4 regions of the Streptomyces sp. NPDC007346 genome follow, and region 4 is predicted to be linked to each of the others. Evidence: riboswitches for the same ligand, from Rfam matches in the RefSeq annotation. Region 4 holds a riboswitch; each other region holds the start of a gene.

What was found. A riboswitch is a leader RNA that binds a small molecule or an ion and turns the genes downstream of it on or off. The one in region 4 is predicted to bind cyclic di-AMP.
Region 1: linked by a shared signal. The riboswitch ahead of AB0917_RS09420 (M23 family metallopeptidase) and the one ahead of AB0917_RS13470 (NlpC/P60 family protein) in region 4 are both predicted to bind cyclic di-AMP.
Region 2: linked by a shared signal. The riboswitch ahead of AB0917_RS22170 (LysM peptidoglycan-binding domain-containing M23 family metallopeptidase) and the one ahead of AB0917_RS13470 (NlpC/P60 family protein) in region 4 are both predicted to bind cyclic di-AMP.
Region 3: linked by a shared signal. The riboswitch ahead of AB0917_RS03795 (transglycosylase family protein) and the one ahead of AB0917_RS13470 (NlpC/P60 family protein) in region 4 are both predicted to bind cyclic di-AMP.

The regions. Positions count from the first base shown of each region.
Region 1 is NZ_JBEYKR010000022.1:19,888-22,854, reverse strand. It holds gene AB0917_RS09430 (MerR family transcriptional regulator) at 1-101, shown strand, start outside; gene AB0917_RS09425 (PP2C family protein-serine/threonine phosphatase) at 361-1,569, shown strand; cyclic di-AMP (ydaO/yuaA leader) riboswitch at 1,780-1,932, shown strand; gene AB0917_RS09420 (M23 family metallopeptidase) at 1,944-2,967, shown strand, end outside.
Region 2 is NZ_JBEYKR010000088.1:25,755-28,721, reverse strand. It holds gene AB0917_RS22175 (SGNH/GDSL hydrolase family protein) at 1-102, opposite strand, end outside; gene AB0917_RS22170 (LysM peptidoglycan-binding domain-containing M23 family metallopeptidase) at 265-1,284, opposite strand; cyclic di-AMP (ydaO/yuaA leader) riboswitch at 1,288-1,448, opposite strand; gene AB0917_RS22165 (tyrosine-protein phosphatase) at 1,859-2,671, shown strand; gene AB0917_RS22160 (DUF6126 family protein) at 2,676-2,852, opposite strand; gene AB0917_RS22155 (XRE family transcriptional regulator) at 2,898-2,967, opposite strand, start outside.
Region 3 is NZ_JBEYKR010000006.1:105,833-108,799, forward strand. It holds gene AB0917_RS03785 (cytochrome P450) at 1-215, shown strand, start outside; gene AB0917_RS03790 (transglycosylase family protein) at 392-1,456, shown strand; cyclic di-AMP (ydaO/yuaA leader) riboswitch at 1,748-1,930, shown strand; gene AB0917_RS03795 (transglycosylase family protein) at 1,936-2,652, shown strand.
Region 4 is NZ_JBEYKR010000040.1:29,362-32,328, forward strand. It holds gene AB0917_RS13465 (hypothetical protein) at 1-174, shown strand, start outside; gene AB0917_RS13470 (NlpC/P60 family protein) at 220-1,434, opposite strand; cyclic di-AMP (ydaO/yuaA leader) riboswitch at 1,433-1,599, opposite strand; gene pcrA (DNA helicase PcrA) at 1,858-2,967, shown strand, end outside.

The DNA.
Region 1 (2,967 bases), on a different contig from region 4:
ATCCGCGCTTCGGAAAGAACTACGATCGCTACGGGGACGGCACCGCCGCCTTCGTACGGGATGCACTGACGATCTACGCCGAGCACCGGCTCTCCGACTGACCACGGAGGGCGTGGCGTTCCGGGCCGCTTCCCCCTATTTGGCCGATGACGAGTCGCCGCACGGCGCGGCTCCGGGAAGCCTGGACGGGGCGCGGTACCGTCCGCAGCCGTGGCCGGACCGGGCAGGAGTGCACAGGTGGGGATGGCGGACAAGAGGCGCGGACGCGTGACGGGGAGCTTCGGCGCCCCGGGGCGCGGCATGTCCCGCTTCATGGGGCGGAGGGGGCCTCTTTCCGCGGGGCGGGGAGTGTCCGGCTCCATGGGGCGGGGAGTGTCCGGCTCCGCGGGGCGGGGGGCGTCCGGTTCCGCGGGGCGGGGGAAGCCGGTGGTGGCCCGGAGCGTCGGTACCCGGCGGTTCGTCCGGCTGCTGCCGGTGCTGCTGATCCTCGGCGGGCTCCTCTTCGACTGGCTCGCCCCGCCCAACTTCACCGCCGTGCCCCTGTTCGTGGCCGCGCCGCTGATCGCCGCGCCGTTCTTCTCGCTGGCCAGTACGGTCCGTACGGGCGTGGCCGCGGTCCTCTCCGTCATCGCGATGCGGCTCTCCGACGGGACGTCCACCGAGGTCGTCCCGGTCATCGAGCTGATCACCGTCCTCACCGCCTCGGCCCTGGCCCTCGTCATCAACGGGGTCGTGCGCCGCAGCAACGAGCAGCTGGCCTCGGCGCGGGTCATCGCGGAGACCGCCATGCGGGCCGTGCTGCCGACCCCGGCGGAGCGGATCGGCGGGCTCCAGGTGGCCGCGCGGTACGAGGCGGCGCAGGCGGACGAGTTCGTCGGCGGGGACCTGTTCGCGGTGGCGGACACCCCGTACGGCGTACGCCTGGTCGTCGGTGACGTGCGCGGCAAGGGGCTGGACGCCGTGGAGGCGGTGGCGGTGATCATCGGCGCGTTCCGGGAGGCCGCCGAGCAGGAGCGGTCCCTGGAGGGGGTGGCGCAGCGGCTGGAGCGGGCGCTGGCGCGGGAGGGGACCCGGCGGTACGGGCTGGACGCCATGGAGGGGTTCATCACCGCCGTACTGGCCGAGATCCCGACCGGTTCGGCCTCGCTGCGGCTGGTCAACCGCGGCCACCCCGAGCCGATCCTGCTCCACGCGGACGGGGCCCTGGAGGTCCTCGCGCCGTCCGAGCCCGCGCTGCCGCTGGGGATGGACCTCGGCGTGTGGCCCGACCGGGCCGACGAGTGGGAGCTGCCCGCCGGTTCGACGCTGCTCGCCTTCACGGACGGCCTCTCCGAGGCGCGGGACGCGAACGGGGCCTTCTACGACCCGGCGGCCCGGCTGCGCGGCCGGATCTTCCCCGGCCCCCAGGAGCTGCTCTCGGCGCTCACCGACGACGTACGGCTGCACACCGGGGGGCGGTCGACGGACGACATGGCGCTGCTCGCGGTCAGCCGGCCGGCGGAGGGACAGCCGCCGCGACGGACGACGGTGAAGATCGTCGGCCGGGGCGATGACACGGTGCGTAGTTGAAGGGCGCCGCTCCGCATAACATTTGACACACCGTCAGAAAAAGAGGTGTGGCCGAGTGGCCGTCAGGACGCCCGATTCAGACCGCTTGTGGGTGGTAAGTCCCTGCTGTAGCCGTTAATGATCAACAGGAACAGCTTGGAATCGGGCCCGTCTGTCTATTAACGTTCGATAACGCAGCGCGGTCGTCACAGCCGTCGTCAGAGACGGCGCCGTGCGCGAGCGCCGAATCCCGCAAGGGAACCGGGGAACCACCTACATGGGGTGAATCGGACGCCTGTGTCTCGTGAGAGACGGAGGGGCCCGTAGGAGACCTTCCTGCTCCGAACCCGTCAGCTAACCCGGTAGGCGAGAAGGAAGGAAAGGAGTGCGCCCACGTGGCGTCCAACAAGCCTGCCCCTGAGGCCCCGTCACCCTTCAGTGCCGATACCTTCGGTGACGAGGAGCGCACCTGGGAGGAGTGGAACCCCACCGCGGAGTCCATCCGTCCCGTGCGCGGCAAGCACCGCGTGGCCAAGCAGCGAGGCCTCGCCCGTAGCTCCACCGTCCTCGGGGTCGGCGTCATAGCGGCCGTCGGCGCGGGTGGCATGGCCACCGCCCAGAGCAAGCCGCCGGTCTCCATCTCTCTTCCCGATTCCATCGCGGACAACCTCCCCGACGCCAAGTCCCTTCCCGGCGTCGGCGTGTTCATGTCCGGCGACGACACCGCCGAGGCCGCGCCGGTCGCCGCCGCACCGCTGACCTCCGCGGGCATCACGACCGCCGAGGCCGAGCAGGGCACCACCGATGCGGGCGAGGCCCTGCGCGCCCGCATCCTCCAGCAGGCCGAGCAGCAGCAGGCCAGCGCCGACGCCGAGGCCAAGGCCGCCGAGGAGAAGGCCGCGGCCGAGAAGGCCGCCGCCGAGGCGAAGAAGCAGCAGGACGCGGCGGAGGCCGAGGCCAAGGCCAAGATCGCCGCCGAGAAGAAGGCGGCCGAGGAAGCGGCGAAGAAGAAGGCCGAGGAAGAGCGCCTCGCCAAGCTCCGCGCCAGCTACACCCTGCCCGCCTCCTCGTACACGATCACCTCGACCTACGGTCAGTCCGGCGCGCTGTGGTCCTCCGGCCAGCACACCGGCACGGACTTCGCCGGGGCGGCCGGTTCGCCGCTCAAGGCCGTGCACAGCGGCACGATCACGGCGGCCGGCTGGGCCCAGTCGTACGGCTACCGCACGGTCCTCCAGCTGGAGGACGGCACGGAGATCTGGTACGCCCACCAGTCCTCGATCGACGTCTCGGTCGGCCAGCAGGTCAGCACCGGCGACACCATCGGCCGCATGGGCGCCACCGGCAACGTGACCGGTGTCCACCTCCACCTGGAGGTCCGCACCGCCGGTGGCTCGGCCATGGACCCGATCGCCTGGC
Region 2 (2,967 bases), on a different contig from region 4:
GCCGTCGGGGCCGGGATCTCCGACGCCCTCGGTGAAACTGTCCCCGATCGCCGCGTACGACCCGATGGTGTTCTGCTGCTGGGTTCTCGAATCGTCTGCCACAAGCACATATCCTGCACCGTTCAATGTGACCTACGCGACCGTAATACGGGGTTGACGGGTGGTGAGATAGACCACCCGGTCAGATTTGAGTAAAGCCGGAATAAGTGGAGGGGCGGTGCGCAGCCGCGCACCCCCCCGCGGTCACTTTGTGTCGCCCTCGGGTCAGAGGGAGACGCCGTGCTGGCGCAGGTAGGCGATCGGGTCGACGTCCGAGCCGTAGCTCGGGCCGGTGCGGACCTCGAAGTGGAGGTGCGGGCCGGTGGAGTTGCCGGTCGAGCCGGAGAGGCCGATCTGCTGGCCACCGGAGACGGTCTGGCCGGCGGAGACGCTCAGCGAGGACTGGTGGGCGTACTGGGAGTACATACCGTCGTCGTGCCGGATGACGACCTCGTTGCCGTACGAACCGCTCCAGCCGGCCGAGACCACGGTGCCCGGACCGATGGCGCGGACGGGCGTGCCGGAGGCGGCCCGGAAGTCCGAGCCGGTGTGGTAACCGCTGGACCAGCTGGAGCCGGAAGCGCGGTACTGGGTGGTGACGTTGGCGCTGTCCAGCGGGGCGGTCCAGCCGGAGCCGGTGGACCGGGACGAGCCGGTCTGCGCGGAGGTGCCCGAGCGCTCGGAGTCGTCGGCCGAGATGGTGTCGCCCTTCGGGGCTTCCTTCGGCGCGGCCTCGGGGGCCGGGGCCGCCTTCTTCGGCGCGGCCTTCTTCGGGGCGGCCTTCTTCGGGGCGGCCTTCTTCGGGGCGGCCTTGGGGGCCGGGGCGGCCTTCTTGGCCTCCGCAGGGGCGGCCGAGCCGGACGCCTTGGCCCCGAGGGTGAGCTTCATGCCCGGGAAGATCAGGCTGGGGTTCCCGCCGACGGTCGAGCGGTTGTCCTGGTACAGCTTCTGCCAGCCGCCCTTGACCTGCTGCTCGGCCGCGATCTTCGCGAGGTAGTCGCCCGAGACGACGGAGTACGTCTTCGGGGCGGCCTTCGCCTTGGCGGGTGCGGCCTGCGGGGCGGACTGGGCGGCGGTGGCCGAGGCGGCGGCGGGCTTGGCGGCGGGGGCCGCCTTCTCCGCGGCGTGCGCGCCGGTGGCGCCGATCAGCGGGAGCGCGAGTACGGCGCCGCCGGTGCCCGCGGCGAGGACGCCGCGGTGGATCGGGCCGGACTTGGGACGACGGTGCTTACCCTGTGCGGGCATGGGGAAGTTCCTCTCCGGCGCCTGCGAGGTGAGCTGTCGGGTTCGGGCTGGAGATGCCCGGCCGCCGGGTGGCGACTTCACCCCGAGCCGGTCCGGATCGCTCCGGGCCGGCGGCTTACCTGGTTCCCCCGCTCCTGCCACGCGTGAGTGGGTGGGTGCGAATTCCGGGCGGCGGCAGGATTAGGCGGTCCGTCCGGATTGACGTGACCGTAAGCGAGTCAGGACGAGCGGAACAAGCCGTCGGTTGCACACCGGAATCATCGATTCAATATCGCTCCGGTTTTCCCGTCACACTCCGTGGATTACGGATCTTGGCTTTCCTTACGGATACCGGGAAAGCGTCCGGGCGCCGCCGCCACGGTCCGTCACGGATATGATCCCGCTCACCTACGGAATCCCATCTCCCCCATTAGCAGGGCATGTTCCACGAAATACACCAATACGGACACACCCTGGGCGCGAGCCCTGACAACCTGTCAGTGGACCGCCGTTTTCCCGGTGAATCGATGTCGTATCGTCACAGGAGCGCCCTCGCCGGAGAGCCGCGCCGACGCCAGAGATTCCAGGAGCCACCGTGACGCAGCAGGTGCCACAGGTCCCGCCGACCGAGACCGCACTGACCGGAGTCCGCAACTTCCGCGACGTGGGCGGGCTCCCCACCACGGACGGGCGGCGCACCGCCTTCGGCAGGCTCTACCGGAGCGGCCACCTGGCGCATGCCACCGCCGAGGACGCGCTCTTCCTGAGCGGGCTCGGGCTGCACACCGTCTTCGACTTCCGCAACTCCGCCGACCACAAGCTCGACGGGTACGACATCGAGCTGGCCGGTGTCCGCAATGTCAGCATTCCGCTCACCGACCCGGCCGACGGAGCCGAGTTCTGGCGGCTGGTGCGCGACGGGAACATCGAACAGCTGCGCTCGATCCTGGCGCACGGCAAGGCCGCCGAGCGCATGATCGACATGTACCGCTCCACCATCCTGGACCGCACCGGCGAGCACAGCCGCGTACTGCACGCGCTGGCGCAGGACAGCGTGCCCGCCCTGATGCACTGCGCGGCGGGCAAGGACCGGGCTGGTCTCTCGATCGCGGTCTCGCTGCTCGCGGTCGGTGTCGAGCGCGAGGCGATCGAGGCGGACTACCTCAAGTCCGACGACCCCCACCGCCGGTACAAGGTGCAGCGCTCGGACATGTCCGAGACCGGGATGTCCGCCGAGGTGATGGAGCTGCTCAACCCGCTCTTCGGGGCGCAGGCCTCCTACCTCACGGCGGCGTTCACGGCCATCGACGAGACCTGGGGCACGACGGACCGCTACCTGGCGGAGGGGCTGAACGTCTCCGCCGAGACCCGGGAGCGGCTGCGCGAGCGGCTGCTCGACCAGGGCTGAGCGGTCACTCGGCGCCCGCCACCATGAAGAGCAGGTAGAGGAAGGCCGCGAGCACATGGCCGACCACCAGGTAGGCCACGAGCCGGATCACCAGACCGCGCGGCATCCGCCGCTCCTGCGAGTCCTTGGCGATTTTGGGGTGTCTCGGGCTCAACGGGTCGTAGCGCTCGGAATCGGACATGACGGTCCTCTCTGCCGGCCTCGCGGCCGGTGGGACGAATGGGGGTCAGCGCGCGTGGAGCGCGTTGCCGAGGCAGAGCTCGGCCGCGGGGCTCTGGAGCAGGGAGTGGACGAAG
Region 3 (2,967 bases), on a different contig from region 4:
GCATCCACTACTGCCTGGGAGCGCCCCTGGCCCGGCTGGAGGGCCAGGCCGCGGTCGCGACACTGCTCAGGCGCCTCCCTGGCCTGCGGCTTGCGGCGGAACCGGCCGATTTGCGCTGGCGCGGCGGGCTCATCATGCGCGGACTGCGCACGCTGCCGGTGGAGTTCGAGCCGGGACGACGGCTCGACGAAGGTGACACGCTGTCACCTCTGTGACTTTCACGTGATCTGCGCTGCACCGACTTGTGACATGCGTTCGAGTCCCGCTAGGTTCACGGTTCGACGCGTCGGCCACCGTTCACCGTTGGCCCGGCCGTCACTTGCTCAACAGCATGCTCGTGAGCTTCAGGCTCCTCAGTTCCTGCTTGTCAGTCGCACGGAAGGCAAACCCCATGGGCTCCGCGAACGGCAGACACCGCCGCCCTCGTCAGGCACCCGCCATCGTCGTCGCCGCAGGCGTGACCGGATCGGCCATCGCCATTCCGCTCCTCGGCGCGGCAGGCGCACACGCGGCCGACGCCACCACCTGGGACCGGGTCGCGGAGTGCGAGAGCGGCGGCATGTGGAGCGCCGACCTCGGCAACGGCTACTACGGCGGGCTCCAGTTCTCGCAGGAGACCTGGTCGGCGTATGGCGGCACCGCCTACGCGGAGCGGGCCGACCTCGCCAGCCGTTCGCAGCAGATAGCCGTCGCCGAGAAGGTCCTGGGCGACAAGGGCCCGCAGGCGTGGCCGAGCTGCGCCGTCATCTCGGGCCTCGCGGTGGACGGCGGCCTGCCCGGCGTCGACCCCGGCACGACCCCCTCCGCCGACCCCACCCAGGACCCGACGACCGCCCCGGCGGACGAAGCGGATGAAACGGGTGAAGCGGAAGGTTCCGGCAAGGCGGGCTCGACCGACAAGGCGGGTAAGGGAAGCAACGCGGACAAGGGCGGCGAGGCCGGTAGGTCCGGCGAGGCCGGCACGGGTGGCAAGGGCGGCGGCGACACGCCCGACTCCTCGCCCCGGCCGTCCGCACCGCCCACCGCCGGAAAGACCGGCACTCCCGGCGCCCCTGACGCCTCGCAGCCCTCCACGACCGCCCCCGGCGCCTCGCAGGGCGCCGACCGCACCGGAGGCAAGCACCGGGGCGCTCCGGCGCCGGAGGAGGCCGGAGCGGTGGGCCAGGAGAACGGCCCCCGTGAGTCCGGCCGGCACGCCTCGCGGGGCGAGGGCGACGCGCGGGACGGCGGCGCGGTCGTCGACGGCGGCTACACCGTGCAGCCCGGGGACAGCCTCTGGGCGATTGCTGACGCACAGGAACTTCCCCAGGGCTGGACCGGCCTGTACGAGGCCAACAAGGACCTCCTGGGGCCCGACCCGGACCTGATCCTGCCCGGACAGAGCCTGGATCTGGGGCTGGAGCAGGCCGACCAGGAGGGTGCCGGGCAGGGCGCCGAGGAGCCTGCCGCCAACTGATCCAATTCGGGAAAACACCCCGAAATCGCGGGTAGTTCAGAGGCCTATGTCCACTTATGTGTAAGTGAGACATGGGTCTCTTTGCTGCAACTGGCGTGTCGCGTCCGCCTGGTCGGCGCAGATCCCCTCCGACCTGCAAAAACGATCCGTCAGGGTGAGCAAGTAAGCGCCAATTGGCCCAGTATGTCCGTCTTTGAATGTCGAGGTTGCCTGTGTTTACGGTCGGAACCGCTCGCACCGCGGGCCCCGTCGACCGTCACGCCGAATCCTGCCGTCGGTCGAAGGGAACAGACGCGTAAAGCGCCGTAGGCAGGAGCGGGGGACCCAGGTAGGCCGCCGGGTCCGCACGGCCCCTTCGAAGGACGGGGACGTACGGGACCGGCTTGGGGTGAAGTCGTGCGCAAGGCCGCGCGACCGGGCAACTCATCAGCCCGAACCCGACAGCTCACCTCGTAGGCGTCGGTGAGGAGATCCGTTCCATGCTGCTGAACAGCAAGGGCAAGCACCGCCGCCCCTCGAAGACCGTCCGTTTCGCCACCCTGGCGGGTATCACCGGTGCCGCCGTCGCCGTCCCGCTGATGGGCGCGACCAACGCTTCCGCCGCCTCCGTCGCCACCTGGGACGCCGTCGCCCAGTGCGAGTCCGGCGGCAACTGGTCCATCAACACCGGCAACGGCTACTACGGCGGGCTGCAGTTCTCGCAGTCGAGCTGGGCCGCCGCCGGCGGTACGCAGTACGCCTCCCGTGCCGACCTGGCCTCCAAGGACCAGCAGATCGCCACCGCCGAGAAGCTCCTCGCCATGCAGGGCCCGGGTGCCTGGGCCTGCGCCGGCGCGGGCGGCCTCACCAACGACGGTGTGGACCCGGGCGTGAACACCGGCTCCGGCCAGTCGCAGAGCAAGCCCCAGCAGGCGCAGCCCGAGCGCAAGGCCGAGCAGCCCACCACGCGCAGCGAGCAGCGCACCGCCCCGGCCGCCCCCAAGGCCGAGAGCTCCAAGAAGACCGTCACCACCCCGACCGGTGAGAAGGTCCAGAAGGGCGACGGCGAGTACAAGGTCAAGCCCGGCGACACCCTGAGCAAGATCGCTCAGAAGGAAGGCGTCAAGGGCGGCTGGAGCAAGCTCTTCAAGCTCAACGACGACATCGTCAAGGACGCGGACCTGATCTTCCCGGGTCAGCAGCTCCACCTGAAGTAACAGCCGTCCCTCCTTCCCGGAGGGCCTCTCCTCCCCGGAGGGAGGGGGTCCGGCGGCACCCTCCCTCGCACGGCTCCCCGGCCCGGCGCGCTCTCCCCCCGTGCGCGCCGGGCCGGGGTCTTTCGTTCACCTCTTGTCGGCAACGTGGCGCCATCACTTGTTACCGGCCAGTAGATTTCTAGAGATTCGTCCCGTGATGCGGGCTCTTGGGTCCTTTTTCGTCCCAGGAGACGGGCGGTCGGCCGACTGACGCGGCCGGGCCGGTTAGGCTCGTGTCGCAAGGCCACAGTGACCCTGCACCATCAGCGTCATATC
Region 4 (2,967 bases):
GCCGACGACCAGGCCGTGAACAACGTCAAGATCGGCGTGAAGCTGCTGCTCCTCGTCGTCATCCTCGCCCTGGTCTACGTCAAGCGGGACGAGGAGAAGGTGGAGAAGGGCGCGTTCGCGGCGGTCGGCGGGCTGACGGTCGCCAACATCTTCATCGCCACGCTCTGGAGCTGAGCGGCCCCGGGCGCACAGCCCCCGCGGGGCTGTGCGCCGTCCGTCCTACGCCGGGCGCACACTGCCGTAGATCGGCATGTAGTAGATCGACTCCTCGCGGACGTTCGTCCCCGGCTTCGGGGCGTGGATCATCATCCCGTCGCCCTTGTAGATGCCGACGTGGCTGATGTCGTCGTAGAAGAAGACGAGGTCCCCGGGCTGGAGGTCGGACGTGGCGACCCGGGTGCCGACCTTCACCTGGTCCCAGGTGGTCCGGGGCAGGGTCACGCCCGCCTCCCGCCAGGCCGCCTGGGTCAGCCCCGAGCAGTCGTACGAGGCCGGGCCCGAGGCCCCCCACACGTACGGCTTGCCGATCTGGGCGCGGGCGAAGGCCAGCACCTTCTCGGCCTTGGTGGCGTAGCCGCTGTCGGCACCGGTCCCCGTGCCCGTGCCCGTACCGGCCCCCGGGCTCGTCCCCGTACCCGTACCGCTGCCGGAACCGGAGCCGGACTCCTTCGCGGCCTCCTCCCGCGCCTTCTGTTCGGCCTGCTCGGCCTCCTCGCGCTCCTTCTTCTCGGCGGCCTGGCGGCGGGCCAGCTTCTCCGCCTTCTCCTTGGCCTCGGCCTCCTTCTTGCGCTCCAGCTCCGCCAGCCGCGCCTTCTCCTCGGCGGTCAGCCTCGACAGCAGGGACCGGGCCTCGGTGAGCTTGGTCTGCACGTCCTGCTTGCTGGAGCGGAGCGTGGCCTGGGTCCTGGTGAGCGCCTCCAGGCTCTTCACGGCCTCCGCGCGCTTCTTCGACGCCGCGGCCTGCTGCGTACGGAAGTCGTCGACGGCCTTCTGCTGCCGCTCCGTCGCCCGGCTCATCAGCCGGCTCTGGTCGAAGTACCCCTGCGGGTCGTCCGCCAGGAAGAAGGTCGCGGTGGGGGTGATGCCGCCGGTGCGGTACTGCGCGGCCGCGAAGGCCCCCAGCTCCCGGCGCGCCTCGTTGATCCTCTCGGTCCGCTTCGCCACGTCGGAGAGCAGCGTGTCGACCTTGGTGCGCTGGGCCGTGGAGGCGGCCTTGGCGCGGTTGTACTGCTGGGTCGCGCTGCCCGCCTGCCGGTAGAGCTCGTCGACCTTCTTCTGCACGTCCTCGATGGCCGGCTTCGGCTCCGCGGGGGCCGCTGTCGCGCTCTGCGTGGAGAGCAGCGTCACCGAGGCCAGCGCGGCCGTCGTGAACCCGACGGCGGGGGTGGTGCGCACCTTCGTGCGCGGCTTGCGATGCGATGCCAAGACCGGCATCTCCTTCCGTGGACCGCCTACCGGGTTAGCTGTCGGGTTCGGACGGAACGGAAGGCTGTCCTACGGTCCGGATACGAGGGTACGGACCGATTCACCCCGGTTCTGCGTGTGGGTCCCCGGTTCCGGACCGCTGGGTGGGCAGCACGGATTCGGCAGAGGTGACCGTGAGACGCGGTTCGCCTCAGGGAGATACGGATCACCTGACCGAGCACGCTAGCCAACCCGCGGCACCGCTGGGAAGGAGGGTGAGCGATATGCCCGATACATTTTCGTGACCTTCTCGGATCCGGGGCCCCGCACCCCCTCCGACCGGGCGTTCCTTCACGGAACGTCGACGTCCGCTCTCCGTGCGTACCGGTGTGCCCGGCCGTCCGCGGCCTTCGGCGGAAGGTTGTCGGTGCGGCAGCCTAGACTCGGATGGCGATGAGCAGCCTCTTTGACGACAGTTTCCTGACCGGCCTCCAGCCCGCGGAGGACGGCCCGCCGCCGCCCCCCGAGGACCACGCACCCGAAGCGGTGCCGGAGGGACTCTTCGAGGGCGTCTTCGACGCGCCCCCGCCGCCCCGGGACGGGTATTACCGGGACGGCCACCCGCGCCCGGTCCTCGACGCCGCGGCGCTGCTCGACGGGCTCAACACCGAGCAGCGCGCCGCCGTCGTGCACGCGGGCTCCCCGCTGCTCATCGTCGCCGGGGCCGGCTCCGGCAAGACCCGGGTGCTCACCCACCGCATCGCCCACCTGCTGGCCGAGCGCGGGGTGCACCCGGGGCAGATCCTCGCGATCACCTTCACCAACAAGGCCGCCGGTGAGATGAAGGAGCGCGTCGAGCAGCTGGTGGGCCCGCGCGCCAACGCCATGTGGGTCATGACCTTCCACAGCGCGTGCGTCCGCATCCTGCGCCGCGAGTCGAAGAAGCTCGGCTTCACCTCGTCGTTCTCGATCTACGACGCCGCCGACTCCAAGCGGCTGATGGCCCTGGTCTGCCGCGATCTCGACCTGGACCCCAAGCGCTACCCGCCGAAGTCCTTCACCGCCAAGGTCTCCAACCTCAAGAACGAGCTCATCGACGAGGAGACCTTCGCCGGGCAGGCTGCGGATGGTTTCGAGAAGACGCTGGCCCAGGCGTACGCGCTCTACCAGGCCCGCCTGCGCGAGGCCAACGCCCTGGACTTCGACGACATCATCATGACGACGGTCCACCTCCTCCAGGCCTTCCCGGACGTCGCCGAGCACTACCGCCGCCGCTTCCGCCACGTCCTGGTCGACGAGTACCAGGACACCAACCACGCCCAGTACACGCTGGTACGGGAGCTGGTCGGCCCGGCCTCGGAGGCCACCGACGCCCCCGCCGAGCTGTGTGTCGTCGGTGACGCGGACCAGTCGATCTACGCCTTCCGGGGCGCGACCATCCGCAACATCCTCCAGTTCGAGGAGGACTACCCGAGCGCGACGACGATCCTGCTGGAGCAGAACTACCGCTCCACGCAGACGATCCTCTCCGCCGCCAACGCGGTCATCGAGCGCAACGAGAGC